4 regions of the Alkalihalobacillus sp. NPDC127517 genome follow, and region 2 is predicted to be linked to each of the others. Evidence: riboswitches for the same ligand, from Rfam matches in the RefSeq annotation. Region 2 holds a riboswitch; each other region holds the start of a gene.
What was found. A riboswitch is a leader RNA that binds a small molecule or an ion and turns the genes downstream of it on or off. The one in region 2 is predicted to bind S-adenosylmethionine.
Positions count from the first base shown of each region.

Region 1 (7,535 bases), on a different contig from region 2:
AGCAATTCGTTGATGAAAAAGAGTATGAAAACTATCAAACAACGAAGTTCCCTAACAAAAAAATAGTGATCCTTACATGTATGGATGCACGTTTAGCCGAGCTGCTTCCTCGTTCCATGAACGTAGGACAAGGTGATGCAAAAATCATTCGTAATGCAGGTGCCGTGATTTCTCATCCTTTTGGAAGTATTATGAGAAGTATTTTACTTGCTGTGTACGAGCTACAAGCAGAAGAAGTGATGATTATTGGCCACCATATGTGCGGAATGGCCGGTCTCGAATCCGAGAGCTTCCTGAAAAAGGCCGAAGAGCGCGGTGTTGACTTGAAAACAATCGACACGCTTGATTATGCAGGTGTCGATATTAAACAATTCTTAACTGGGTTTGGCGATGTTGAAGAAAGTGTTAGCCATAGCGTAAGCATTGTTGAAAACCATCCTCTGATGCCAAAAGAAGTACCTGTTCACGGACTTGTTATTCATCCTGAAACAGGAAAGCTTGAACTGTTAAAACGTGGCGAAGCGAGATAGATAGCGAACCCCCTCCACCTAAAGATGGAGGGGGTTTTTAATTGATTCCTCGTAAAATAGTTTGTTCTTCTTATATCGTTTCACTTCTTATCTACACAAAAAAGCAGACACAACTCTGTCTGCTCATCAAGGAAACATTAAATTCACAAAGCTCACAGCATGACGAAACACTTCATCTCGCTCAGGTTCGTTAAAGATTTCATGATATAACCCATCCCATTCTTTGTAGCTTTTGTGGGTAAGGACTAGATGGTTAAACCATTCCTGAGTTGCCTGTTTATCAACAAGAAAATCCTCTCCTGCCTGAAGGACGAGCAAGGGGATATTTGGGAATTTTTCTGGATATCTTCTTGTAAGTCGCATCGTTTTTTCAAGTTCCTGGTACCATCTTGCGGACACTTTACTCACTTTTAAGGGATCAGTCAAATAAGCTTCTACTACCTCTTGATTTCGGGTTGCTCGATCGGAGCGGATTCCGGAGTTCACGCTAAAGGTTGGTGCCACATGCTGTAATACTTTGGAGGCAGCCTTTTTTACTTTCGGTAGTGGATGACTCAAGTCCAGGCATGGAGAGGATAAAATGACACCATAGATTAGTGAGTTATCTCGTTCCATCACGGTACGAATGGAGATGAGTCCTCCCATACTGTGTCCTAAAAGAAGGATTGGAAGCCTTTTTTCTCTTGCTGCATCAAGCCACTCCTCAACAGTATCTAAGTATTGGCCGAAGGACTGAATATGACCGCGGCGACCTCTTGTTTTACCTTGACCAGGTAAATCACCCATAATGACATCAAAGCCATGCTCGTTCCATTTTTTTGCTAGCCATTCATAACGTCCGTGATGTTCACCTGCGCCATGAACCATCACAACGACACCTCTAGGCTCAGATACTTCCCATTTCCACACATTCCTCAGCTCCTTGCTACCACATAAGTCATCGTTGGTTTTTACCTTCGTATCGAATTAGGTTAAGATTAAGTATAGCGTTTTTTTTAAGAGACGGAAAGGATGAACCTACATGATTTATTCATATCTGAACAAAAAACCACGTATCTCAGACAGTGCTTTTATTGCTGACTATGTAACGATTTCCGGCGATGTCGAGATTGGTGATGAATCAAGCATTTGGTTTCAAACGGTCATTCGCGGTGATGTTTCGCCAACACGTATTGGAAAACGCGTGAATATCCAAGACCAGTCCATGCTTCACCAAAGCCCTGCTTATCCACTTCTTATTGAGGACGATGTCACAGTAGGGCATCAAGCTATGCTACATAGTTGTACGATTCACAAAAAAGCATTAATCGGTATGGGATCTATCATTTTGGACGGTGCGGAGATTGGTGAAGGTGCTTTTATCGGTGCTGGAAGTCTTGTTCCTCAAGGAAAAAAGATTCCTGCTCATACACTTGCGTTTGGACGACCCGCCAAAGTCATACGAGAGCTGACCGAAGAAGATCGTGCTGATATGGAACGAATTCGTTCAGAATACGTGGAAAAGGGACAATATTATAAAAGGCTTCAATCTGAGACCAACGACTGATTCTAGCCCTAATTGAATGAATATAAAAAATAAGCTGCATCCAAATGGATGCAGCTTATCTTAGTTATTATGCCATTTTTACGCTAGCTTGTTCTTTTAATGTTGCAGCCTTATCTGTTTTTTCCCAAGGTAAGCTCACATCTGTACGACCAAAGTGGCCGTATGCAGCAGTTTGCTTGTAGATTGGGCGACGCAGATCAAGCATACGAATAATACCAGCTGGACGTAGGTCAAAGTTTTTACGAACAAGAGACACAAGCTCTTCTTCTGACACTTTACCTGTTCCAAATGTATCAACAGAGATAGATACAGGCTGAGCCACACCAATCGCATACGCAAGCTGAACTTCTGCTTTATCAGCAAGACCTGCAGCAACAATGTTTTTCGCAACATAACGTGCAGCATACGCACCAGAGCGGTCTACTTTTGTTGCATCTTTACCGGAGAATGCGCCTCCACCATGACGTGCATAACCGCCATACGTATCAACGATAATCTTACGTCCTGTTAATCCAGCATCCCCTTGAGGTCCACCAATTACAAAACGTCCAGTTGGATTAATGAAGTATTTTGTATTTTCGTCAATTAATTCAGCAGGTACCACATGTTTAATGACATGTGTTTTTAAATCATGTTGAATTTGTTCTAATGTTGCTTCTGGTGCATGCTGAGTTGAAATAACAATCGTATCAACACGAGCAGGCTTCCCTTGCTCATCATACTCAACCGTTACTTGAGTTTTTGCATCTGGGCGAAGGTAATCAAGAATTTCTTCTTTACGGACTTCTGCCACACGACGTGCAAGCTTATGACTTAAAGAGATCGGTAAAGGCATTAACTCTTTCGTTTCATTTGTAGCAAAACCAAACATTAATCCTTGGTCTCCTGCACCGATAGCTTCAATTTCTGCTTCTGTCATTTGTCCTTCACGAGCCTCTAATGCTTTATCAACACCTTGTGCGATATCAGCCGATTGCTCATCAATTGAAACAAGGACTGCACACGTTTCCGCATCGAATCCGTATTTCGCACGTGTATAACCAATTCCTTTAATCGTGTCACGTACCACACGTGGAATATCCACATATGTACTTGTTGTAATTTCTCCTGCTACTAACACCATTCCTGTAGTAACTGACGTTTCACACGCCACACGAGCGTTAGGGTCTTTCTTTAAAATTTCATCTAAAATCGCATCAGAAATTTGGTCACAAATTTTATCAGGATGTCCCTCTGTTACTGATTCGGATGTAAATAATCGTCTACTTTTAAGTTCTGTCATGTTAAACATCACCCTTCCAATTGAGTCTAAGCTTCTCTTATCAGCCTAATCACAGGTTGAGATTAAATATACACAATAAAAAACCCTTCTCCTCTATATTGAGGAAAAGGGTTGAAATGTTGTCCTTTAACCTCTTATCGTTCAAGGCAATTGCCTTGCAGGTTAGCACCTTTCCACTTTTAGTAAAGTAGTGGTTGCTGGGCTTCACTGGGCCTGTCCCTCCGCCGGCTCTCCGATAAGATCCGTTCGCCATGAAGTATATATCATTCTTTCTTGAAAGTCAATCTATTCAAGGCTTTCATGCGATCTGAATGACCTAAATAGATGAACCTAACAAAAGTATAGACTAATTATTTAAATGTGTTATACTAATTAAAAAATAAGTTATTATTAAGCAACTTAATTGGAGAGGAGTATCATATTATGAACATACTTAATACAGCTATTGCGCTTGAAGACCTCTTATCTCAATCTAGAGTACAACATAATCTTTCTGTTCCTAGTCTAGTAAGTAAAGCACTTCAAAATAAAGAAGGTGTGCTAACCGAAAGTGGTGCACTTAGCGTCGAGACAGGTGCATATACTGGTCGTTCTCCTCGGGACAAATTCATTGTAAGAGAAGATTCCGTTGAGTCACTTATTCATTGGGGGGCTGTTAATCAACCTATTTCAAGTGATCTATTTACTGCTCTTTATGATAAAGTCTTAACTCATTTAAGTGAAAAAGAAGAGATCTTCGCGACTCATGGATTTGCTGGAGCAGATACAACGTACCAACTACCTATTCGAATGGTAAATGAGTTCGCATGGCATCAGCTTTTTGCAAAACAGCTGTTTATCAGGTCAGATGAAGTACCTGAGAATTCATGGCAGGAGTCTTTTACAATCGTATCAGCTCCTACGTTCAAAGCAGATCCTCAAACGGATGGAACACGCTCGGAAGCATTTGTCATCATTTCATTTGAAAAACGTATCGTATTAATTGGTGGAACAGAATATGCAGGTGAGATGAAGAAATCAATCTTTTCTGTTATGAACTTTTTATTACCACTTGAAGGGGTTCTCCCTATGCACTGCTCAGCTAACACGAGCACAGAGGGTGACGTCGCCTTGTTTTTTGGATTATCTGGTACAGGTAAGACCACTCTTTCAGCAAGCCCAGATCGGTTGTTAATTGGTGATGATGAACACGCCTGGTCGGCAAATGGAGTGTTTAATATTGAAGGTGGGTGCTATGCTAAGTGCATCAATCTTTCCCTTAAAAATGAACCACAGATCTGGAATGCCATCAGGTTTGGCACAGTGTGCGAGAATGTCGTGGTTGCTGAAAATGGGAAGGCTGACTACGATGATGTATCACGAACGGAAAATACTCGTGCTGCGTACCCGCTACATTACATTCCAAATGCACTTGAACCAAGCATTGCTGGACACCCTTCGACGATTATCTTTTTAACCGCAGATGCATTTGGTGTCTTGCCTCCAATAAGTAAGCTGACAAAAGAACAAGCGATGTACCATTTCTTATCTGGATACACGAGTAAGCTAGCCGGAACTGAACGAGGCGTTACAGAACCCGAAGCTACCTTCTCCACATGCTTTGGTGCTCCTTTTCTACCATTACCACCTAAGCATTATGCATCCATGCTAGGTGAATTCATTGATATGCATAATGCCGAAGTATTTTTAGTCAATACGGGATGGTCAGGTGGACCATATGGTACGGGGGCAAGAATGAGTCTTTCTTATACTCGCGCAATGGTGCAAGCAGCACTTCAAGGGGAATTATCACAAGTAGAAACGACAGAAGATGAATTCTTTGGGTTGCATGTTCCCATCCAATGTCCTGGAGTACCTGATAACGTTCTTAATCCAAAGACAACATGGGAAGACCCAAAAGCGTATGATTTAAAAGCAACAGAGCTTGCAAACCAGTTCAAGAAAAACATTTTGAATTTTGAAGAGTTGTCAGATGACGTTTTACAAGCAGGTCCGAAGTAACCCGATACACAAAAAGAAGCGCTCCCTTTTGGGGCGCTCTTCTTTTTGTACGTTATTGTCGCTTCATCCATTTTGCTGCCTCTTGCAAGATGACTTGCTGCTGGCGAACCGGAAATTGATGACTGTATGTTTTGTAATACCAGCTTTCCACATGCTTTTTCTCTTGTTCAAGCAACGTTTCCAATTGATACGCATGTTCAATGGATACATGCTCGTCGAGTTCCCCATGGATAATCAGTACAGATGCATGGATGTCGCCCACCTGGTTTAATGGCGTGCGAAAATCATAACGCTCTGGATATTTAGTAGGGGTCCCTCCAATCACTCGCTTCATCATCCGTCTCAGGTCGACTCGTTCACGATACGTTAAAAACATATCGGTCACGCCACTCCAACTAATGATGCTTTTCATTTCTTTTTGGTAAATGGCAGCCCAAAGTGCCATCACTCCACCTCTTGAAAACCCTATTGAATGAATGCCTTGTTCGTGATCAAATCGTTCGTTTTCTTTTAATACATCGACCGCATACACTGCATCTAATCGGTCTTGACCTCCAAAGTCTTCATTGCCCTCTCCTCCTTTGTTTCCTCGGTAAAAAGGACCAAAGACAATAAATCCTTCAGATGCCCACTGAATTAACCGTTGAATTCGAACCATCCCTACATTTTTGATTCCACCCCGAAGGTACAGGAGGCCAGGTAAAGAATTACTCCACGTCGGTTCAGCTAAATAACCCTTTACCTTATAGCCCTCACTCAAATAGGTTATTAAATACAGATGGATGTCAGGATGCGGTGAAGGTACTCTTTGTTTGTCAATAATTCTATCCAAGGATCACACCCACTCAAATTGACGATCATTTATGTACTGGAGACAATTCTTTAGAACATCATCTTTCATAATAAAGCTATATTCTTCATGCTCTCCAATTCGGCTTGGTAACTCATCTACCAAAACGGGTCCGTTTGTTTCATAATAATGATCGCTCTTGTTTAATTCATGAATCGTTGCCATATAAACATTCTTGCAGATGTCTAAACCAGGAACTGTATACTGACCAAGGTAATACAGGTTTGATACGACAGCCCCCGTCTCTTCTAACACTTCCCTTTTCGCTGCCTCTTCAGGAAGCTCTCCAGGTTCAAGCTTTCCCCCAGGAAATTCAAGGCCTCTTTTTTTGTGATTCGTTAATAACCACTGATCCTGGTAACGGCAAATGACCCACACATGTTTAGGCGAATCAGAAAAAGGGGCTTCGGAGAATGAGAGGTATACAGTTCGTTGATAAACATCCAGAAAGGTATGCATAATCGTCGTTGACTCCCTCTGCTTTTTTTAGCAGTATACCTTTTCTGTCCATATGCGTCCATCGTTAACCCCAGGAGCCTTTGACTGACTTCTCAGGCTTAAGTAAAAGGAACGTTAGAATAAGGGCTATACAGCTTATCAACGCATGTAGTGAAAAAAGAAGGAAGTGATTTACATTTAATAACGCAGCAAAAATTGGAGGACCCATCGCCACTCCAACAAATCTCATGCTGCTATATAATGAGGTGATTGATCCTCTTTGCTTTTGTTCGATTCCTTCCGTAACAAATGCATCCAGACTCGGCAAGGCAGCTCCTATACCAAGACCAGCTAGAAACAAAGCTGTAAGCAGCACATAAATATTTTCAGAAAAAGCGATCCATAAAGTTGAAGCCGTTACAATGGCTAATCCACCAACCGTATACCACTTCATTAATAATTTATCTTGTCCGATAAGCTTACCGGTTATATAGGAAGCAAAGCATAGGGCAGCTAGTGGAAAGGCCAGCACAAATCCCTTCTTTAAGTCATGAATGCCATAGTCTTTTTCCAGGCTAGTGGATAAATAAAATAACAATCCGAAGATTAAATACATACATAATCCGCCAACAAAAAAGACAATAAACAACCATTTCCCCTCACGTTTAAACGTCTTTTTAATGGATTTTACAAATGGTTTAAAGGCTAGTGGTTTATCCTTTTGCTTTGGTACGTGTACAAGAAATAGAAGCATGACAATTGAAATGAAACAAAAGATTGGAAAAGAGAAAAACGGTAGAAACCAGACAAACGAAGCTAATAGAGCGCCTAGAATTGGGCTAATCACTTTACCAAATGTATTGGATGTTTCAACTAATCCTAGTCCAG
Region 1 is NZ_JBNNQX010000008.1:130,672-138,206, forward strand. Features, by position in the region: gene ACQKKO_RS12570 (beta-class carbonic anhydrase) at 1-530, shown strand, start outside; gene ACQKKO_RS12575 (alpha/beta hydrolase) at 657-1,439, opposite strand; gene ACQKKO_RS12580 (gamma carbonic anhydrase) at 1,552-2,076, shown strand; gene metK (methionine adenosyltransferase) at 2,144-3,358, opposite strand; SAM riboswitch class I at 3,490-3,600, opposite strand; gene pckA (phosphoenolpyruvate carboxykinase (ATP)) at 3,782-5,359, shown strand; gene ACQKKO_RS12595 (alpha/beta hydrolase family protein) at 5,412-6,191, opposite strand; gene ytkD (RNA deprotection pyrophosphohydrolase) at 6,195-6,668, opposite strand; gene ACQKKO_RS12605 (MFS transporter) at 6,733-7,535, opposite strand, start outside.
Region 1: it holds a riboswitch for S-adenosylmethionine, as region 2 does, so the genes downstream of both, metK (methionine adenosyltransferase) here and ACQKKO_RS15375 (2,3-diketo-5-methylthiopentyl-1-phosphate enolase) in region 2, are expected to answer to the same signal.

Region 2 (7,535 bases):
CAACAGAATGTTGAATGTCTAATTTGCCAGAACTCGTTAATTGCTCTTTGGCAAATAAATAACCCATTCCTGCTGTTAGTGCTGTAGAAACAATTAAAGAAGCTACAATAAACAGAGTAAGTTTAACTGAGATGCGCTGTAACAATCTTGTTTTCTTTTTCAAATGTAAATCCCTCCATACTCCATCTATCGTCAGAAAATCTGTCGTTCTGAATAGGTTCTAATATTATATTTTTAAAGTATGGAGAGGGAGGTTACAAAAAAATAAATCGCTTGGAAACCCAAACGATTTACACTTTATTTTATGGATAGAGCATTCTCTAAATCATAGCTTTCCAAATCAATTGTAGTTTCCTCATCTAAAGCTAATTTAGCCAACTCTGCTCCAATATATGGTCCCATTGTTAAACCAGATGCTCCTAAACCGTTTGCGACAAGTATAGATGGTAGACCTGGAACTCTCCCGATAACTGGAAGGAAATTCGGAGTAAACGGTCTAAATCCTACTTTAATGGTTTGGACGGTTGCATCTGCTAATCCAGGTGCATTGTGAAGAGCTTTTGTTAGTAATTCTGAGGCACCAGCGGCTGTCACGCGTTGATCAAAGCCAACATCGTCTTCATGTGTGGCACCTGCAACCACTCGTCCATTTGGAAAAGCTAAAAGGTATTGATCTCCTTGTGGCATCACAACGGGCCAATCACCTGTCCCTTTAGATTGCGTTTCAAGGTGAAGGATTTGCGCTTTTTGAGCCTTGACCTCAAAGTTGATTCCAAGTGGAGCTAACAATTCATCTGCCCAAGCGCCGGCCGTCACAATCAGTGTGTCAGGGTCATAAGCCATGTTATTCACTTGGACGGTGACTTGATCGTTATCGCGTTTTCTTAAGGTAGCATCTCCAGAAATATACGTTGCCCCGTGCCCGATAGCAGCTCGCACTAATGCATCTTTTAGCGCACCACCATCTACGCGTGCAGCTCCACTAACATGAACACCTTCAATACCATCTATTAAAGGTGGGAATAGAGCTTGAACCTCATTGGCTGTTAGTCGAGTAATGTTACCCATTTCCGGTGCATCAATCTTTCGTTTTTCAGCTCGTCTGATGAGATCATCAAGCTTTTTGGGTTCAGAATGTAAACTAATCGCTCCGACCTTTGCATATCCAGTATTCGTTTCACCATCTTGTTCTAGTGTATGAATCAAGTGAGGGTAGTAGGCGGCTCCTGCTTTTACTAATGAGTACCAGGCTTTATTTCGTCTCTGAGAGATCCATGGGCAAATAATTCCGGCGGCGGCCTGAGTGGCTTGCCCCGGTTCCTCACGGTCTATGATCGTCACATTTTCCCCAAGCCGTGCAAGGTGATAGGCAGTGGATGCACCAAGGATGCCTGCACCGATAATGACATGTTTTTTCATTTGGAACGTTCCTCATTTCTAATCAAAAATAAAAAAGGTGAGACTGGCTCACCCTTATTGTTCGTGTAATTCATGTAGTTGATCTGCCTTGAAAATCCCTTTCTCCGTTACGATTGCTGTAATTAAAGAATGATCGGTCACATCAAAAGCAGGATTGTACGTTTTCACATTAGCAGGTGCCATAGGTTCAGTATACCACTTTGACGTAATTTCTTCAGCCGAGCGTTCCTCTATGACAATGTTTTGACCCGTTTGGCATTCAAAATCAATCGTTGACGTAGGTGCACACACATAAAAAGGGATGCCGTAATGTTTTGCAAGGATAGCAACACCAGATGTCCCAATTTTGTTAGCTGTATCTCCGTTTGCAGCAACTCGGTCGCAGCCAACAAGAACCGCTTGAATCTTGCCCTCACTCATGACGATGGAGGCCATGTTATCACAGATGAGCGTCACATCAATATTTGCTTCTGACAGCTCCCAAGCGGTTAACCGAGCGCCTTGAAGCAGGGGACGTGTTTCATCGGCAAATACTTTAAATTCATAGCCTTTTTGCTGACCGAGATAGATCGGAGCAAGTGCTGTCCCGTACTTAGCTGTTGCGATTGTTCCGGCATTACAATGGGTTAAGATCCCGTACCCAGGTTCAAGAAGTGTAAGGGCATATTCACCAATGGCTTCACATACTTCCTCATCCTCAAGTTGAATTGCTTTTGCTTCTTCCAGTAAACCAGAAGTGATCGACTGCATTCCATCTGAATGACTAACTAATTGTTCAAATCGAGCTTCCATCCGGTCCAGGGCCCAAAACAAATTCACGGCAGTGGGACGGGAGGAGCCAAGATACATTTTATTATCAGAGAACGTACGTCTTACCTCATCCAGTGTTTTAGTAGAACTGTGTTTCACCGCTAGATACACCCCATAAGCTGCGGCAATCCCAATGGCAGGTGCACCCCGCACCTTAAGCTGAACAATAGCATCCCAAACGTCCTGAGGATTTTTTAGTTCCGCATATACCTTTTGACCTGGGAGGAGGGTTTGATCTAAAATCACCAATGACCCTTCATCCTCAGACAGATAAACGGATTGAATGACATCAACAAGTTGCTTCATTATTCTCTCTCCTTACACATATTCGCTAATGACGCGAGTGAAATCTTCTCCATGAAAGAAATCCTGTCTGTTTAAAATAAACACTTTTGCTGCCTTTAAGCAAGCAATCTCAGCAGATGCTCGTTTCGTTGGATCCGTTATACTTGTCAGATCTTCTACGGGTGCAAGCCCAATGACTCTGCGTGAAAGCTCAAGACCTACAACAGCTGCTGTGTCGGTGAGTAATTCCTCCAAATAGTATTCTAAGAACCCGGGATATTCAGCGACCCGTTCTGTGACTTGATCATAAAATGCATATGTGAATTTCTCTTTAAACTGGTCAACAAGTTCTCGTATCGTGGTAAGTAAATACGACGTATACGATTCACGTTCGATCGGATCTTCAATCGTTTCTTCACCATTGACATAAGCAAAGATTAAATTAGCGATGATATTACCGATGTCATAACCTGCTGGTCCGTAAAACGCAAATTCGGCATCAATCACTTTTGTTTGATGTTCCGTTACAAAGATTGATCCAGTGTGGAAATCTCCATGGATGAGAGACTGTGCCTTTGTTAGAAATTGAAACTTAAGCTTAGCGGTTTCTAGCGCTAATTGTTCGTCCCCCCAAAACTCTTCTTGGACATAAGGAAGCGTCTCGCTAAACACTTCATTTCGATGGCAGTCGTAAAATGGTTCTGTATACACTAAATCTTCTGTGATCTCACAAAGCTCAGGATTAATGAACGCTTTTACCTGTTCTTTCTTATCCTTATGATTAAGCACAAGATCAGACGTTAGAAGTAACGTTTGAACAAGAAATGTGGAAAGATGATCACTTAGCAACGGAAACGTTTGTTTATGTAAGAATGCTTTTCTGAGAATGGTGTAATTTGAGAGATCCTCCATAACAGTACAATTCATAATAGGGTCATAATGATAGACCTCTGGAACAAATTCAGGAACTAATTCTCCTTGTATTTTTAAAATATCATGTTCAATTCGATTACGATCAGGGGATACCTTAAACTCGTCAGAAATTCTGGCAACAGGGCCAGCTTGCTTAATAATAATGGATTGTGAGGTTTGTGGATCAACTAATCGGAAGACATAATTTAAGTTTCCGTCGCCAATTTCCTCGCATGTGATAGCAGAGCCTTCAGGAAATATCGACAACGTTTTGGCATATTCAATCGCTTCGGTCTCTGTCATTGTGAAATATCGTTCAGTAAAGGTTGTCACAGGAATTCCTCCATCTTTATAAAATAAAATCTAAAAAGCCTCTTTCATGAAAGAAAGAGGCTTGAACACTAGGATTCAACCTCTTATCTTTCAGACTCACTTGAGTCTGTTGGATGTAGCACCGTGCCTTAAAACCTTAAAGGTTTTCATTCTCACACATGAGAATGAGTAGGTCGGTTGCCGGGCTTCATAGGGCCAATTCCCTCAGCCAGCTCTCGATAAGAGTTACATATTCAATTATTAGGAGTTATCTTCATTTTCCCAATCAGAGTAATTGGTTTAAATATTACGAGGAAAGAATTCAGTTGTCAATAGATTCTGATAAAATGATTTTTGCTAATTGACAGAATAGATGGACGCTGTCATAATCCTTAGTATATTTATCAACATTATAAACTGAATATTGATTTTACTCTTATGAAGAGCTGGTGGAGGGAAGATCCCGATGATACCCGGCAACCTGTTTTGACTTATGTCCACTCAAGGTGCTAATTCTCACAAGATCACTTGGTAGATAAGAGGACAAGATAAAATGATTGCTACCGTCCTCTTTCTCATTTAAGAGGGCGGTTTTGTTTGTATGGAGAGGAGATTATTTATGAGCTTTATAACCGTTACGTATCGAGTATTTGATCAAAAACATGATTTACATAAAAAAGCAGAGTCCATTGCGCTTGGTTTAACCATTGGTTCATGGACCCATCTACCCGCACTTGAAAAACAGCAGCTGGAGCGTCATAAGGGCGAGGTGGTAGAGGTAGTCGAAGAAGAATCATCTGAACAAACCATAAGCTACTTTAAGAATACCCGCACCATTGGACGGATCAAAATCGCCTACCCGCTAGCGAATTTTTCGAGTGACCTTCCGGCGATCCTAGCAACTGTATTTGGAAAGTTATCGCTTGATGGAGAAATTAAATTAATTGATATGGAATTGCCTCCGGAGCTAGAGCAGTCATTTCCTGGCCCTTCATTTGGCATAGAAGGTATACGAGAACTTGTTAGTGTCTATGATCGCCCCCTCGTAATGAGTATTTTTAAAGGGATGATTGGTAAGGATACACAGGAATTTAGTCAGCAATTAACAGATCAACTTCTAGGTGGGGTTGACTTGGTTAAAGATGACGAGATTTTATTTGATAATTCTTTAACCCCTTTCAGTGAGAGAGTAGAGATAGGGAGCAGGATTATAAACCAAGTGTATGAAGAGACAGGAGAAAGAAAGCTCTATGCTGTGAATCTCACTGGACGAACATTTGAATTAAAAGAAAAGGCAAAACAAGCCGTGGACCAGGGAGCCACAGCTTTATTATTTAATGTGTTTGCTTATGGGTTGGATGTATTGCAGGCATTAGCGGAAGACCCTGAGATCCATGTTCCAATTATGGCGCATCCAGCGGTATCTGGGGCTCTAACTGCCTCACCATTTCACGGCATTTCAAACCGTGTGTTACTCGGTAAGCTGTTACGATTGGCCGGAGCAGATCTTGTGTTATTCCCGTCTCCTTATGGAAGTGTTGCCCTGGATAAAACAGAAACAGATGCCATTGCACATGCACTGACAGAAAAGCGTCAACTGAAAAAGGCATTCCCTGTTCCATCAGCAGGCATCCATCCAGGATTAACGCCTAAACTTATTCATGACTTTGGCCGTGATTGTGTAATTAATGCGGGTGGTGGAATCCACGGACATCCAGGTGGTGCAAGAGACGGAGCAAAAGCATTTAGAGATGCGATTAAAGGTGTAATGGACACATCTTTAACAGATGCGGCAAAGGAGTCACCAGAACTGAAGGCAGCACTTGATTTGTGGGGGAATTAGAAATGAAAGAGAGATTTGAAAAAACACCGATTATTTTTTGTGATTTTGACGGGACGATTACAACAAAAGATAACATCATCGCCATCATGCAGCATGTGAACCCGCCTGGCTGGGAAGCAATTAAAGATGACATTTTAGCTGAGCGAGTCTCGATTCGGTCAGGGGTTGGCCAGTTATTTCAATTAATCCCCTCAAGCTATAAGGAAGAGATCATTGATTTTGTGTTAAACAAAGCTGAAATTCGTGACGGGTTTCCAGCATTTCTTCAATACGTACGAGAAAATCACATTCCGTTAAAGGTTGTAAGTGGAGGAATTGATTTTTTTGTAGAGCCTATCCTTAAGCCTTATGGAATAACGCACAGCTTATACTGCAACGGAAGTCGTTTTGATCAACCAACCATTCACATTACGTGGCCACATCGTTGTGACTCGCTTTGTTCAAATGATTGTGGCTGCTGTAAACCAACGATTTTAAGACATTACCCAAGTGAAACCTACTACAAGATTGTGATTGGGGATTCAATTACTGATTTGCAGGCAGCAAAAGAAGCGGATGAAGTCTTTGCTTGCGGATCCTTTCTATTAGATAAGTGTCGCGAACTGTCTCTTAACCATTCAGCGTTTACAAGCTTTCACGAAATCATTCATCAATTTGAAGAGAGACGAGAGGAGGTTACAAAGTGAAGGGTACACAGCTTTCCTACGCAGCTCATTGGGAAGAACTAGCGGATATTAAGGATGAACTGGCTGCACGGGATTGGTTTCCAGGAACGAGTGGAAATCTTTCAGTGAAAGTGTCCCATTTTCCCCTGCAGTTTCTTGTAACAGCTAGTGGCAGAGACAAGCGAAAGCGAACAGGTGAGGATTTTTTGCTAGTTGATAAGACTAGTCAGCCTGTAGAAAATACACCATTAAAACCTTCGGCGGAAACCATTCTCCATCAACGTATCTATGAAAAAACAGATGCAGGATGTTCGCTCCACGTGCATACGATTGCCAATAATGTGATATCAGAGCTGTATGCAGATGAGGGAGAGATCACATTTGGGCAACAAGAACTGATCAAAGCTTTTAACCTCTGGGAAGAAGATGCAACGATAACGATTCCAATCGTACCAAATCATGCGGATCTTCCATTACTTGCAGAAGCTGTTGCAAATGAAATTAGGCCAGGAGTGGTTGGTGTTCTTATACGAAACCACGGCATTACAGTATGGGGTAAAAATGGATTTGAAGCCAAGAAGCATCTTGAAGCTTTTGAGTTTTTGTTTGAGTACCATTTAAGATTAAAACAAGTAATCAAATAGGAGGAAAAAACATGGCTATCATTCACATTCGTCAAACAGGGCAAACGATCAAAGAGGATTCTGAGGTACGCGCATTTTTGGAAAGCCAGGAAGTATTGTATGAATATTGGGATCCAGCAAAACTTCCAGAACGATTACAAAATGAATGTCACCTAACAGATAAAGATAAGGAAGAAGTACTCTCCATATTTGATGAAGACATTCGTTCTCTTGCAGAACGTCGCGGGTACAAAAAATGGGATGTGATTGCCTTAAATGAACAAACACCCGATTTAGATGTACTCTTAAAAAAGTTTGAGCAAGTGCATACACATACTGAAGATGAGGTGCGTGCGATTACTGCAGGTTCAGGTACATTTGTGATAAAAGGTGCCGAAACAGGGTATTTTGATGTTAATCTGTCACCTGGTGATGTCATTTCCGTTCCTGTTAACATTCCGCACTTCTTTACATTATCAGATGAACGCCAAGTTGTAGCTGTTCGGCTGTTTATTGATCCAGAGGGATGGGTTGCGCACGCATTTAATGATCCTGATTTTAAGAAAGCTCAATAAATAAAGGCCTTTTTCTTTTCTCTGCTCATCATTCTGGCTATACTAGACAAGTAAAGACTGGTTGAATGATAAGGAGAGATAAGAAATGTTT
Region 2 is NZ_JBNNQX010000011.1:16,266-23,800, reverse strand. Features, by position in the region: gene ACQKKO_RS15395 (methyl-accepting chemotaxis protein) at 1-163, opposite strand, end outside; gene ACQKKO_RS15390 (NAD(P)/FAD-dependent oxidoreductase) at 298-1,419, opposite strand; gene mtnA (S-methyl-5-thioribose-1-phosphate isomerase) at 1,474-2,535, opposite strand; gene mtnK (S-methyl-5-thioribose kinase) at 2,548-3,759, opposite strand; SAM riboswitch class I at 3,840-3,984, opposite strand; SAM riboswitch class I at 4,172-4,280, shown strand; gene ACQKKO_RS15375 (2,3-diketo-5-methylthiopentyl-1-phosphate enolase) at 4,358-5,581, shown strand; gene ACQKKO_RS15370 (2-hydroxy-3-keto-5-methylthiopentenyl-1-phosphate phosphatase) at 5,584-6,267, shown strand; gene ACQKKO_RS15365 (methylthioribulose 1-phosphate dehydratase) at 6,264-6,890, shown strand; gene ACQKKO_RS15360 (AraC family ligand binding domain-containing protein) at 6,902-7,444, shown strand; gene ACQKKO_RS15355 (DinB family protein) at 7,530-7,535, shown strand, end outside.

Region 3 (7,535 bases), on a different contig from region 2:
CAATATAATAAGAAGAATGGCATCGTCCCCGTCCATACCTCACGATAATTTTCAATCGCATTCCACGTTGTCGGGATCCACTGGATTGGATAGGTCAAAACCTCCTCCTCAACCTTAAGAGAAGCCGAGATCATCCATAAGAATGGGGTCATGAAGCAGATCCCCAATATGAACATCAACACTGTAACTAAGATCTTTTTACCATTAATCGGTTTCTTCATACGCTCACCCCCTTAATAATTCACCCATTTTTTCTGCCCCTTAAATTGCAGGTATGTGATGATTAAAATAATGACGAAAATAACTAATGAGATCGACGAGGCATAGCCTGCTCGTAAGTCTAGAAAGGCTTTTTCATATAAGTAGACAACTGGAACCTTAGTCGAGTTCGCTGGTCCACCATTTGTTAAAACAATAATTAAATCAAAGATCTTAAAGCTAGAAATGATTCCTGTTACAAATAACAGAAAGGTTGTTGGTGAAACAAGTGGAATCGTTATACTCTTAAACTGGTACCAAGCAGAAGCACCATCAATTTGTGCAGCCTCGTACAGCTCCTTAGGAATGCTTTGCAAACCTGCCAAATAAATAATTAAGTTAAAGCCTATCCCCGTCCAAATCATAATGATCATAACGGACGGTAAGGCAAACGAGATATCCGCAATCCATCCTGGTGGGTTATCAATTCCAAGTGTCATTAACAATTGGTTAATTGGACCTTGAGTTGGATGAAATAGCACCCTGAAGACTACAGCAACCGCCACAATACTTGAAATAAAAGGCATAAAGAAGATGACCTTAAAGAAGTCCTTGAAGTAGATATATTTGTTGATAATCGTAGCCAACGTTAATGAGATAAATAAGGTAATCGGTATCGCTAATAGAAGAATAAAATTATTACCTAACGACTTTATGAAGAGCGGGTCATTAAACAAAGCAACGAAATTATCAAGTCCTATAAACTCCGCATTCTCATAGCCTGCAACGATATTCCAGTTCGTAAAACTTAACGTTAATGAAGACAGAATCGGAAAGATAACTAAGATGGATGTCCCAATGAACATTGGACCAATAAAGACCCAACCTGCAACTGCATCACGCCAACTGTTTAATGGACTTTTATTCTTTTGAGTTTTTTTACGAAAGAACTTTTTTGGTTGCGCTTTCATTTCACCTCTCTAGCTGGGTTAAGCTCATCTTACCCTTTTAAAGCGCTTACATAAATGAACGATCTTGACTGTTCTGCGCACAAATTTTACTTTCTTAGTATTTCGCATAAGTTGGAGGCACACAGAGCTCCACACTCAAAAAACGTTATTAAACCAATACTTACAAAGAACAGACAAGTAGATCCATCAACGAAATCCCCATATTTCGTGGGAATAGCCTGTCCACTTAGGGTGAACCTTTTTTACGTTCTAGAGATTATTTTTACATCCCTTTCCGTTCCCTCAAAAATACACCGGAAGCATGATATAGTCTATAACAAAAAGGAGGAAGCTCTATGTATCTTAACGCCATCTCCGGTCCAATCTATACGTTCTGTGTTTGGTTCTATCGCTTAGCCTTCATTAATGTACTCTGGATCCTCTTCACGATTCTGGGACTTGGACTCTTTGGATTCTTTCCTGCAACTGTGGCGCTGCTTGCAACTATCAGGCAGCTCCTTAACCAAAATGAAGGATCAATCTTTAAAACCTTTTGGACATTCTACAAAGAAGAATGGATAAAAAGTAACGTAATAGGACTGTGTGTCATCCTTTTATCCATCGTCCTTATTAGTAACATTCAATTTCTCCAGACGATGAATACAGGCATCTCTCAAGCCATGTATGTAGCAACCATTATCATAGCCTGCTTCTTCCTATTGATTCTTTGTTATTTTCTTTCCTTATATGTTGAATTTCAGGCACCTGTCAAAACGCATCTCAAAAATGCCGTGTTGCTTGCCATCTATAATCCGGTCGCAAGCCTGACGATGATCTTTGGATTTTTTGGAGTTTATCTTCTGATTACGTTCGTTTCAGGAATCGGTCTCTTTTTTAGCGTGAGTGCGATGGGGCTGGTGGTGTTACTTTCTACGAAGCTAGCATTTCGGAAGGTGGATCGGGTGGTAGAGGCAGAGGGGTGATGCTTAAAATAAAAAAGGAATCGACCCATAAGTCGATTCCCTCTCCCTACCCCCGCGCCCACTCCCGAATTCCGCGAATATCCTCAGGCGTCGTCCGACAGCAGCCACCAATCACCGTTGCCCCAGCTTCAAACCATCGTTTGGTGTTTACCACAAATGGCTCATCTGAACCCTTATCACTCCACTGCTTACTCTCTGGATCATACGTTTCTCCCAAATTGGGATACACAATAATCGGTTTCTGCGTGTTCGCTTTTACCTCAGTAATTAACGATTCCACAAACTGCGGAGCCGTACAGTTAATACCTACCGCTGCGATTTGCTTTTCTCCATCAAGCCACTCGGCACAATCGGCGATTCTTTCTCCGCTATTAATATGTAGCTCATCCTTTGCGCTAAACGAGACCCACGCATACACATCAGGAAAGTCCTTTAACACACGTGCAATGGCTTTTGCCTCTACTAGACAAGGAATGGTTTCACATGCCAGCACATCTGCCCCCGCTTCAACTAAGAGTCGGATTCTATCTCGGTGAAATAAAACGAGCTCCTCTTCGCATAATCCATAGTCTCCATGAAATTCAGAGCCATCAGCAAGATAGGCACCGTACGGACCAACAGATGCAGCAACAAGCGGTTTGGGGCGTCCAGACTGATTCGCCTCAACACTCCAAAATGTATCCCGCGCTTCCACCGCAAGCTCAACCGATTGCTTAATCAACATAGCGGCTTCAAGTTCGCTTAAACCCCTTCTCTTGTAACCCTTCACTGTCGCCTGATAACTCGCCGTAATCGCACAGTCTGCCCCAGCTTCAAAGTAATCGGTATGAACGCGCTTAATCACTCTCGGCTTCTCCAGTAACACCTTGGCTGACCATAACGGATCGTTTAGGTCGCAGCCATAGCGTTCAAGCTCGGTCGCCAGTGCTCCGTCCAAAACCATTAAAGGAAAGTCCGTGAGAATCTGTTCAATTGGATTCATGTTCAACCTTCCTTCCTTCTTCAATAAATCGTCCTAAAAATTGTCTTGTTCGCTCTACCCTTGGGTTCGTAAAGATCTGTTCTGCCGTCCCTACCTCCACAATCCTGCCGTCCTCCATAAGAATGACGCGATCCGAGATCTCTCTGGCAAACTGAAGCTCATGCGTCACAATAAACATCGTGTTGCCTTCATTTGCTACCTCTTTGATCGTTGCTAGTACCTCGTCCACAAGCTCCGGATCAAGAGAAGACGTCGGCTCATCAAACAGCATGACTTCAGGATTCATTGCAAGGGCACGGGCAATGCCAACCCGTTGCTGCTGTCCTCCTGATAGCTGCGCAGGAAAATGATTTAACCGGTTCCCCAGACCCACACGCTCTAAAATATCAATGCTCTTTTGCTTCGCTTCATTCTTTTTCAGCTGCTTCACACTCGTTAAACCAATCATCACATTATCGAGCACCGTTAAGTTCTTGAACAGGTTATACTGCTGGAACACCATGCCGGTAGACGTCCTAAGTGCCAGAATCTCTTTCTTACTAGCCGACTCCACATTTACTCTTTTCCCACTCACTTCAACGAAGCCACTTGTTGGCTCCTCAAGAAAGTTCATGCAACGCAGGAGTGTTGATTTGCCTGAGCCACTTGGACCTAAGATCGCCACAACCTCTCCTTTGTTCACCGAAAGATCAATCCCCTTTAGCACATGGTGTTTCCCAAAGTACTTATGTAAATTCTCTAGCTTGATCATGATGCAATCCCTCTTTCATATCTGCGCGCCCGTTTCTCAATGATCACAAGCACCCTCTCCACCATCAGGCACACGATCCAATAAATAATCGACACCGCAATATACACTTCAAAAAAGGCTAACCCACGCGAGCCAAGAATCTTCGCCTGGCCCATAATATCGATCACGCCAATAATAAAGACAAGTGACGTATCCTTAATCGTAGTAATGAACATATTTCCAAGGTTCGGGATCGCTACAATTAAGGCCTGCGGGAAAATAATCTTCAGCATCATCTGCGTCGGCTTCATCCCAATCGCCTTTGCCGCCTCAAACTGCCCGCGATCCACCGACTCAATTGCCGAACGAATCGTCTCTGATAAATACGCACCTAGATTAAAGGAAAAGGCTAAGAGAGCGTACACCTCTGGAGCAATCAGATTCACATCGAGCCCAAGCAGCCACCCTTGTTCCCGCTGCAGAAAATAGATCACCTTAGGAATCCCGTAGAAGACGAGATACAGCTGCACTAAAAGCGGTGTGCCCCTCACAAACGAAACATAGACTGATGTTATCACCCGCAATACAGGAACCCGGTAAATTTTAATCAATGCAGTCCCAAGCCCAATCACTAAACTTAAGGTGAGCGATCCTACCGCAATCCCAAGCGTAATTGGCAGCCGCGCTAAAATATATGGAATGCTTTCAATTAGAAATTGAAGGTCTAGTAAGTTCTCCATGATGTCTTCCCCTCTTCCACTCTATTCCGGAATATACTCTCCACCTGTCCACTTCACTGAAAGCTCGGCAAGCGTCCCGTCTTCTTTCAGTTCCTTTAAGATCGGATCAATTAGCTTCTGTAGCTCCTCGCCCTCTTCCGACTGTGCGAACACAATGCCCATATTGTCATTCACTAACGACTGACCCACAATCTCAACATCTAAGTCATATTTATCGAGCACCGTATCAATCATAATTGGATCATTTACATACGCATCCACGCGCCCGTTCTGAACGTCCTGCAGGATCTCAGCAGGTGTACCACTCTCACTGTACTCCAGTTGAATTGGGTTCTCCGCATCCTTGTTGTATTCCTCAAGCAACAGCGTATACGAATCCCCAGCGAGCGCCCCGACCTTTTTCCCCTCTAGATCCTCAATCATCTCAATATCCTCTTCACCCGACTTCACCACAATCACCGTCTCCGCAGCAAAGTACGACTCCTCTGAGAACAAATACTTCTCCTCACGCTCAGGCGTTTTCGCCACCTGATCCGCCACTACCTGAATCTTATTGGATTCAAGCGCCAGGAACATACTATCCCAAGGCGTCGCCACAAAATCAAACGCATAGCCATCCAAGCGCTTATCGATCTCCTGGACCACCTCAATATCATAACCAGTTAGTTCATTGCTCTCATCCGCAAACGCGAAAGGTGGGTAATCATTCTGCGTACCAACTAAGATGACCTGTTCATTTGTTGTGGTATTTCCAACAGAACACCCACCTGCTAGAACCGCCAAACCAAGAACCGCAACAACCGATTGAGTCAAACGAGCATGTCTTTTCATCATGTAAACTCTCCCCTTTTATGTAGATGCATAGTTGAATAAACAATCAAAAAACGCCCCTTTCATCAGAAAGAGGCGTTTCAATAAAAAACTTATCTCTCAGAATGAAATCATTCTGCAGGAAGTAGCACCTTTCATGTCACACATGATGGTTGCCGGACGTCATCGGGCCTGTCCCTCAGTCACTCTGGATAAGATATGAAGTTATATGTATTTCACAATGTTATGAAAGTTTTGGGGTTTTGTCAATTGGGGAATATGATTTTTTCATTCCATCAATGCGTTTAAAATCTGATTCATTTAATTAGAAATTAGTTTGTTATTTAACTTTTACTATTTAATAGTGGCGTATATGCTTTTACTCCTAGTTTATCTAGCATCTTTATAATAGTAAGCATAGCACGCTCTGTGTTAATCTTTGCCTCAATATAATACGTTTCTCCTGTTAACAAAGATTGATACTCTCGGCTTGTTGTGAATTTTCTACGGTTAATATGCACCGGTTGCAACGCAATATCATAATGGGAGTTTATGCTCCTCAATCCAACGCAATATATTAATCCAGAGATGAGTAACACTTTCTCCCCTAATTACGGCCTGAATTCCTTTATCATGAATTACAATTTCTAACTCATCCCACCTTTTATTAATAGATCTATGAAATGGCGAGACAAAATTCCATAACTCATCGACATCATTTTCCTCATCTAAAATCCAACGTATCTTCCTAAATATATCACCGTATGTCTCTGTAACGATTTTTTTAACGTAATCTCTTTCCTCACTTTCTTCTTCATTTGAGATACTTGTAATTGCATTAATTACATCTTCAAATCGAACATAAATTGAACGAACTAGTAGTCTCTCTTCTTCTATCGTAGCAAGTTTTTCTCTTTTATTTTTGTATGGCATACGTAGTGCATCTACATATTGTTGAATCGAAGGTATGATAGACCTGATTAAAACAAATTATGTTAAAGGGGCCCATTGCCTTTTCATCATTATTTTTTACTACCTTATGCTTTTTACGAAAAATATAAATAAGGTATAAATATTTGGCCTCTTCTCTAACTTTTTCTCCTTTAAACCTAATACGTTCGAATCTTGTGAACAAAATATTATGCTCTTTGTGTCGAAATTCAACAAATTCTGTGTCCATTCCTTCAACTTTAAAGTGCTCTTTTTTCATGAGTATCTCCTCCATTATCTTAATGATGAAAAATTCCCATGTAAACAGTTGTGCACCAATACAAGATTACCTTTTTAAAAAAGAAAAAGAGTAGTATGAAACTACCCTTTTCAGAAATGACATAATTTTATTTATTTAATTTCTCTAAATACCGAGTATAAACCCAACCAGTAACAATTTCTTCATTTTCATTTTCGTACTCAATCAATGACCAGTTTTTATTTTTATAAAGCACTTGAACAACCATTCCGAAATTAACTTTTCCTACTGGCTGTGCATTTTTCTTATTGGTTATTCGTACAAACATACTCTCAGTCTTTACTAGTCTAATATGATTTTGTTCACTTACTTCTAACTTTAGACTTTGGTATTCTTCTTTGATTAATTTGATTATTTTCGTTTTGTTTTCAATCATTATAGTTGTAATAGAATCTTGTACTGTTTGCATTAATGGAGTAGCAAGAAAGAGAATTACACCACATATAAGGTTAAGTAGAATCTGTTGATACAGTGGCTGCTTATGTTTTTGTATTTCTGCAATTACTACGTTTATATCCTTGCTTTCCTGCTGGAGAAGCAAACAACTATCATTTATTGCTTTGTTAACGATCTCCTGAACTTCTTCTCTTGTAAACCACTCATTTTGGTAATTGATCGTACCATCCTCTTCGACACTTATTTCTTCGAATGATATAACATTTAACTTCTCAGTTATTGATGAAATATCAACTGATGAAATATTAATAGATTTTTCTCTAATACTTTCTAATACATGACTTATATCCGGAATTAATGTATTTAGGTTATAATTAGCCAAACTCATACTTTGAATTTGCTTACTTAATTCCACAACCGGCATAGTTATACTATTAATAGTACTGATAGAGTGCCTTATACTAGAAAGATCGAGGTTGGAATGTATTTGACTCATT
Region 3 is NZ_JBNNQX010000003.1:251,583-259,117, forward strand. Features, by position in the region: gene ACQKKO_RS05420 (carbohydrate ABC transporter permease) at 1-221, opposite strand, end outside; gene ACQKKO_RS05425 (carbohydrate ABC transporter permease) at 234-1,169, opposite strand; gene ACQKKO_RS05430 (YesL family protein) at 1,505-2,131, shown strand; gene mmuM (homocysteine S-methyltransferase) at 2,178-3,113, opposite strand; gene ACQKKO_RS05440 (amino acid ABC transporter ATP-binding protein) at 3,100-3,864, opposite strand; gene ACQKKO_RS05445 (amino acid ABC transporter permease) at 3,861-4,583, opposite strand; gene ACQKKO_RS05450 (transporter substrate-binding domain-containing protein) at 4,605-5,417, opposite strand; SAM riboswitch class I at 5,504-5,612, opposite strand; gene ACQKKO_RS05455 (hypothetical protein) at 5,931-6,326, opposite strand; gene ACQKKO_RS05460 (hypothetical protein) at 6,310-6,603, opposite strand; gene ACQKKO_RS05465 (SH3 domain-containing protein) at 6,731-7,535, opposite strand, start outside.
Region 3: it holds a riboswitch for S-adenosylmethionine, as region 2 does, so the genes downstream of both, ACQKKO_RS05450 (transporter substrate-binding domain-containing protein) here and ACQKKO_RS15375 (2,3-diketo-5-methylthiopentyl-1-phosphate enolase) in region 2, are expected to answer to the same signal.

Region 4 (7,535 bases), on a different contig from region 2:
TGGTTGTTTCTTCTTATACAGGCATCATGATGTCCCTAACTCCTGGAGAAATCTATGTGGATAACACCTCTTATTCTGAGATAGAAGATGCTATTGCGGCGAGTCACCCTGAAGATGCTGCAATTAATGTTCTTTGGGAAGATGTTGGTACGGATGTAGCCTATGCAATCTATACAGTTGATGACACAGATCTTGGGCTAGAAAAACTTACTGTGAATCAAGAGAAATTCACCCGTATTCCGTTAAGTGGACTTGTTTTAGAAGGAGGATTTAATCGTGCCAGCACCAATGGTACGCAAACTCAACGTTTTGAAACAGGGACTTGGCACAACCCAGACTTCAGGTTCGCCTATGTAACCTTTGGCTATACACCTAATCCAGAAGCAACGGAAGCACGGATCATCTATACCGGAGAAACGGTCACCACACCGATTGAAAATCAAACCTTCGTCTTAATCACAGACAGCGATGAGAGCTGGTATGAAACACATACGGTGGAAATCCTTAATGAAAGTGGCGAGGTACTCGACTCATTTGAGCTTGATTCAATGAGTGGAGGGTTTCATCATTAATACACAAAAACGTTCTGCACCCATAGTGGATACAGAACGTTTTTTTGTTAAACGAGAGCTTCCTGCTCTTCTTTTAAACGACTACCAAGATATTTCGCTACCTCAAGCATACCGAATACACCAGCTTTCTCCTCGGCTTCTGAGTTGTAGTTTGTGTTTGTATTAATGTCATACGTATACAGATTTCCTTCTTGATCACGAATGCATTCAATTCCCGCAATTTGCACGCCATTTGCTTTTAACACGTCAGCATATTGACTGAGGACTGGTTCGTTAAAGCTATGATCAATTTGGAACTTCGCATTTGGCTCTTCCCCAGCTGGGCAGAATAAGTCTTCAATCGAGCAAGCATCTGCCGGGCATAGCTCAAAGCCTTCAGATGTATCAACTCGCACCGCATAAACAAATTCTCCTCCTACAAATTCACAACGTGTAATGTATGGCTCAGGAGCCTGAATATATTGCTGCAGCAAAGTAATCCCGTCAACTGGCTCTTCAAAGGCATCACTCTCAAGATACGTTTGGAGTGCTCGTTTGTCCTGGAATAATTGGACACCAAGCCCTTTTCCGGCACGATTATGCTTCGTAATAAAAGCTTGTCCATCAAATGTATCCGCAGCCTGTAGAATTTGGTCTTTGCCAACCGCAGCCACTGTTTTTGGTGTGCGTACGCCGAATTTTTCAAGCTCCATATATTGAACCACCTTACTCACCTCAAGCTGCAATGCCCGGCTATTATTAATTACCGTACGACCGTAACGTTCGAGCCAAGCCAGCACTGCTGCTGCAAGCTCAGGCGCATAACGGTGACCTCGCGTGTGAGAAGAAGCACTCATACGCGAATAAAATATACCTTCAGGAGGAGCATCGTTTAGATTAATAGCTCCACTGCCTAAATGCCAATCCTCATATGGTAAGCCTAACTCTTCTAATCTGTTAAATAAGTGGACGGTCCACTCCTGATTTTCATGTATGACATAGATCTTCTTCATCTTAGATTGTCTCCTTTGTTTGCTTTCTTAGTTGTTCAACAACGGGCATCACATCGCGAGCGAAGCGTTCCATTTCTTCATATTGCGGCGAGCATTGTAAGAGCACTAGATCAAGCCCAACCTCTTCATACTCCAAAATTCGTTTGGCAATCATCTCTGGTGTGCCAATCAATTCAGGTCGTAACCCGCGGTTGGATACAGAGTAGTCTTGCAGTTTAATTTGCTGTTCCAGCTGCGATTTGCTTGTAAAATCATCGTATCCCGCATAGGCATCAGATTCCTTCACATCCGTAATGCGGGCAAGCTCAGCCTGGGCTTCTTCTTCAGTATCACGACAAATGACGTAAGCCGCCATTCCAAAACGTGAAAATGGTGTGTGCCCCGTTTTCTTCCGACGTTCCTTCATATCAGCAATCTTCGCGCGGATCTCTTCTACTGTACCACCGTGCATCACGTAGGCGTCACATTTTTCAGCGATTGTTGTTTTGCCCTGCTCACTCTCACCACCAGCATAAAGAATCGGATTTGGACGCTGAACAGGTTTTGGTGAAAGCTTCGTATCCTTTAACTGATAGTAAGTTCCATCATAAGTGAAGGAGTCTTCTGTCCACAGTCCTTTTAACACATCAATGAACTCCTCGGTTCGTGCATAGCGCTCATCGTGCTCTGTGAATACTCCACCATATTGTCGCGCTTCCTCAGCCCACCAGGCAGACACAACATTTAACGTAAACCGACCGTTACTAATCTGATCAATATTCGCCGCCATCTTTGCCGTAGTCGCTGGATTATGGAACCCCGGACGAATCGCCGTCATTAACTCTATTTTTGAGGTAACCGCAGCAAGCGCCGCAGCTGTAGTCCATGCCTCGAGCACATCTTCACCTGGACCCTTTATATCATTTAAGTAAAGTTCAGCAAGGAGAGTTGTATCGTATCCCCAATCCTCCGCTGCTTGAATCACTTTTTTTGCATAATCAAAGGTTGCCGGCATCTGTTCATCTTGAACATTGCGTAACCACCCTCCAAAAATCGGTAGCCAAAACCCATATTTCATTTGATACGCCCCCACTCTATAATAAAAAAAACACCTCTTCGATAAGAAGACGTGTGCGTACTCCTTATCTATCAGAATGATCATCATTCTGCTGGATTTGGCACCTGTACATCTGTGTCGGTTGCCGGGCTTCATAGGGCCAGTCCCTCTGCCTCTCTTGATAAGATATATGATTGTCTATTAATTTTATCAGATTAATCAGATTTACTCAAACATAGAGTTTCAAGATGCATTCTCTCGCGTTTTATGACGAACTGAGCGAAAAATTAAATAAATGATAAGTATTCCTAGAACAATGACTAATGCTGATTTGATGGGAGTTGGCTCTCCGATCATGTTCTGCAATAGATCACCTGGACTAAAGGGGACGCCGAGCCATCTTAAGATTCCTTGAGCTAAAAAATAGAATACTATCCCTAGGATAAACCACTTCATAAAGCCGCCCACCACCTCATGATTCAGAAAATAGATTATATTCAGTGTATCAAGAATTGATGTGTTTGAAAAGGATGAGGGTGTGTAATGCTCCATTCTGCTCTCTAACGTTCCAATCCACCTCCCCCCCAAAAAAACAGCAAGCATCCGAAGATACTTACTGCTTGGCATGGGCTTCTTCTGCTGCTGCCATGTCCATATGAAAGAACTCCCAAAGGTGGCCATCGATGTCTGCGAAGCTCCATCCATACATGAATCCGTGATCCTGTGGTTCATTATAAGCTCCTGCTCCTGCAGCGAGTGCTCGATTTACAACCTCGTCCACTTCTTCTCGGCTATCAAGGGAGAGCGCGACAATCGCTTCGGAGTGAGTGCTTGTGTTTGGGATTTCTTTTTTGGTGAACGATGTGTAGCGGTCTTCTTCAAGAAGCATCACATAAATGGTTTCGTTAACGACCATGCATGTTGCACTTTCGTCTTCGAATTGTTGATTAAACGTAAAGCCAACCTCTGTAAAAAAGGACTTTGATTTTTGTAGATTCTTGACTGGAAGATTCACAAAGATTTGTCTTGCCTTAATATTCATCCGTTACCCTACTCTCATCATTTTGTTCCCTTATAATTCGCCTTCTTTTTGCTAGTTCCTGCTTTTGTATCGTTCTCTTTTGCTGTGTATTCAAAAAAACCTGGAACGTCATAAGTGTTTACCTTATCAATCGATTCCATAACCTTCATCTTAATTTCTTGTTCAACGTCTTCTCGGTACTGCCAAGGGATGTGACGAATGCTTTTCTTGATCTTCGGCTCCATCTTCTCAATGAGATCTTTTTGTCTTTTCGTATCAATCATGCTTGTCCTCCTGATCTATAGCTGTTCTTAATTTTGAAAGAGCTCTTGTCGCAATTTGAGAAACATTCTGTGGTGTACTTCCAAGCCTTTTGGCAATGGCCTTATGACTGAGTCCATCTAGAAAATAGAGGTTCAGCACCTGCTTTTGCTTCTCAGAGAGCTTGAGAAACTGTTTGTATAGTGCCGGATTCTCAATCATTTCCTCCAAATGCTGCCCTCCATCTGTGACAAGACTCTCTACGCTTGGACCCTTCGATTCTAAGACATCATGAAGATAGAGTGAGTGATCGTCTGAGAGTGGTTGGTCCATCACATAGGAATGGCGTGCGAAATGACGCCTGTAGCGTTTGCTTACATCAATAGAATAAAAGTGGATCAGTTGCGAAAGATATTTCACTAGTCGAAGCTCCATATAAAAACTACGAAAATATTCATTCACAGCCTCCCTATTTTTAACTGTTGGTTCTACAATACTTTCTATTAACAGCTCCATATGCTGTTCTTCTTCAAGAAATGCTTTAATGACTGGTGTGTTAAGAGCCTTTTCATAGGTTATGACAAACTCTCTAAACTCATTTGACTCCTGATAGGCACGTTGGTTTACTAACTCCATCATCCATACCTCCTTTCTCTTTAAAGAGATGACAAGCAACGAATAATCAACGTTTCATAAAATAAATAAGAACTTATGTTCTCATTATACACAGAAAATGCGAATATATGTTCTTGTCAATTTGGGAAATAAGTTGATTTTTTATTCATGGAGATCTCTTTATATAGTAGCTTCTCTTAAAGGGGTGAAAAGATGGGAACTATGCCTGAATGGACGATGTTGCTTGCGAACGTTGGTTTTCCAAGTGCTGTTGCCTTGTATCTACTGTTTCGTTTTGAAAAGCAAATCACCGCACAGACGCTGGCCATTGAAGACCTGACAAGGAAGCTTGCAACCAAAAATGAGGAGGACGAGTAACATGAATATCATCCAAGATTTAATTCCAACGAGTAACTCAAACCGCCCAGGGACAAGCCTTGCTCCAACTTTCATCACCGTACACGAAACAGCCAACACCAACCCAGGAGCCGATGCAGAGACGCATTCCCGCTATGTTAAAGGAGCAGATGCCCAGAGCCGACAAGTCTCCTGGCACTATACAGTAGACGATTCCACCACCTATCAACACCTTCCGATTAATGAAGTGGGGTGGCACGCAGGTTCAATTGGGAACAGCCAGTCAATCGGAATTGAACTTTGTGTGAATAGCGATGGGAATTTCACCGCAACACGCCAAAGAGGGGTTGAATTAATCCAGAGCTTAATGAATCAGTTAGACATTCCACTCTCTCGTGTGGTCAGCCATCAGCATTGGACAGGCAAAAACTGCCCAGCTAATCTATTAAGTGTCTGGAATAGCTTCATCCAAGAGGTAGGTGGCAGTAGTAACGACTCAATTGGAACCGTTCGGGTGCTCGCGTCTTCTCTCTGGGTATACAACCGTCCAGATTGGAGTGCACGCTATCAGACAGTCAGTCGCGATGAAGTCTTTACCGTCGTACGCGAATTGATTGTGAATGGATCAAAGATGTATGAGCTTCGTAGCGGTCTATTTATCACCGCAAATACGCAATTCGTTCAGTTCCAGGCTCGTTAAGTATAAAAGAAGAACTCGACATCCCAGGCGGGAGTCGAGTTCTTCTTCTATACCGTTAGTATCGGTTTATCTATTCCTTTTTGATAAAAAGCGAGCGTGCCTTCCTTTTCCTCAACTGAAAAATACGTACCCCAATCCGCATCGTAGCGAACGTCCGGCGCTCCATACACTGCAACTGCTTGAATATGTGTTCCAGGTTCGAGCGTACTCACAACTGTTGGAATACTGGTTCTTGGCTTCATAATGTTTGTATTTATGTTTGGATACACAAGCCTCGCCTCTCCTGTTCCATACAGCCGCTTAATTCCACTTGTTCCACCACTATAGGAATAGAGCGCTTTGCCTTCTCCTACAATAATTGATCCATTTCCATCATCACCAAGTCCTACAGCAAATCCACCTTCTGCAGCAGTTAGTGGCCTAGCTGTTCGGATACGATGAATCCGCAAATGACATGGGAGCCTTGGAACAATCCATGTTTCTATCGTGACATCTCTCCATGGCTGCCAATCCATTTTGATTAGTGATTTTGAGAGTTGACTATACGTGGACGAGCGTTTCACTCTGAAAAGTTGGTCCTGCTCACTTAATGCAAGCATCGAGTCAAAAGCTCCCTGCTCAATTCCCCACTCTGCCCGGGGAACACTAAAACCGAAGTGGCTCGAGTAGACAAACTTCTCATACTTTGCAGAGGTATGGGTATGCTCATTTGTCCTGGGGTGACCTGCATTAAAGATAGCCGCATGACCCAGATGCCGAGCCAGTACTTTATTTGCTTCAGCTTGCGCCTGAACTTCCATTAGAGATGGCATTCCCTTTTCATCTGCTTTCCAAAATGGATGATCATCAGGAAGCGCCAGAAATAGGAAGGTTTTGAGTGCCCAATACGGCGAGCCCGGCGAATTATAGTTTTCCGACATCCCTAAATTCGGATACTCGTACCCAATGGTCAATACACCTCGTGCATCAAAAATCGATCGGTCCATCCATTTACGAAGATGACGAAACAATAGTCCTTTTATCTCGCCCAGTGTATAGGGAGCAACGTCTACCTCCGCAAAGACGATCGCACTCCAGAATGCAGCCTGTGCAAAACGATACGTCATACTGCGACCATACGGGATCGCACCTCCATCGTCCGCAAACCAGTAGATGAAGTCCTTGGCAAAACGCTTAGCTCTTTCTTTATAGAGAATGGCTCGTTCTGGATCCTCCCCCTCCATTACCTTGGCATAAAAAAGGCTATAAAAGTGAATCGCAAACGGGACATAATAATCACGATGCGCATCTTCCCCGTCTGCGTACCAGCCATTCCCCAGATAAAATGCTTCCATCCGTTCAAGCGAATCCTCGATCGTTTGCTGGCTATATGGCGCGCCAACTTGCTTTAACCCCAATTGAACAAGAACCGGGAAGAACAGCCAATTGCAGTCATGACATTTGTACTGACTGCTTTGGGAGAGCCATGCAACAAGATGCTCACGCTCCTCGTTTGTTAGCTTCCCCCAAAGCTGATTTGGCATTAAACAAAGCGCATAGCCGTATACGGACATTTCCACTAACATCTGATGGTAATCAGTTAGCTTCCCCCAATATTCAGAGTGGTTTGGGTCCGTTCCATTCCTAACACCTTCAACAAGTCGGTCGAGATAGGTAGGATGACTGCCACCAGCTACGAGTGGAGCTACTCCCCAGAAAAGTCTTGAGAATGCTTCCATATGAGCCGTTTTTGAGCCATAAGAAGATCCCGTCTCCCCTAAATGAATTCCTGCATGACCTTCTTTTAACTCATCCATCACAGGATTAACGAGTTCCAAAAGCCATTTCTCGATATCCGCTTTCGTTTCACCCATTTGAAGACTTTCACGTTTCATGTGAACACCCTTCCATTCGATTGATTTCCTCTATTGTAAACCCTTACAATAGAGGAAAGGTACCCTTTTAAAGCAGATCGGAGGAGCTTTTATGAAAAAATCCTTAT
Region 4 is NZ_JBNNQX010000005.1:217,758-225,292, forward strand. Features, by position in the region: gene ACQKKO_RS08550 (CopD family protein) at 1-572, shown strand, start outside; gene ACQKKO_RS08555 (ATP-grasp domain-containing protein) at 620-1,564, opposite strand; gene ACQKKO_RS08560 (LLM class flavin-dependent oxidoreductase) at 1,566-2,621, opposite strand; SAM riboswitch class I at 2,683-2,788, opposite strand; gene ACQKKO_RS08565 (hypothetical protein) at 2,844-3,056, opposite strand; gene ACQKKO_RS08570 (VOC family protein) at 3,214-3,642, opposite strand; gene ACQKKO_RS08575 (sigma-O factor regulator RsoA) at 3,660-3,905, opposite strand; gene ACQKKO_RS08580 (sigma-70 family RNA polymerase sigma factor) at 3,898-4,521, opposite strand; gene ACQKKO_RS08585 (YvrJ family protein) at 4,711-4,875, shown strand; gene ACQKKO_RS08590 (N-acetylmuramoyl-L-alanine amidase) at 4,877-5,554, shown strand; gene ACQKKO_RS08595 (DUF2264 domain-containing protein) at 5,602-7,428, opposite strand; gene ACQKKO_RS08600 (heparinase II/III domain-containing protein) at 7,520-7,535, shown strand, end outside.
Region 4: it holds a riboswitch for S-adenosylmethionine, as region 2 does, so the genes downstream of both, ACQKKO_RS08560 (LLM class flavin-dependent oxidoreductase) here and ACQKKO_RS15375 (2,3-diketo-5-methylthiopentyl-1-phosphate enolase) in region 2, are expected to answer to the same signal.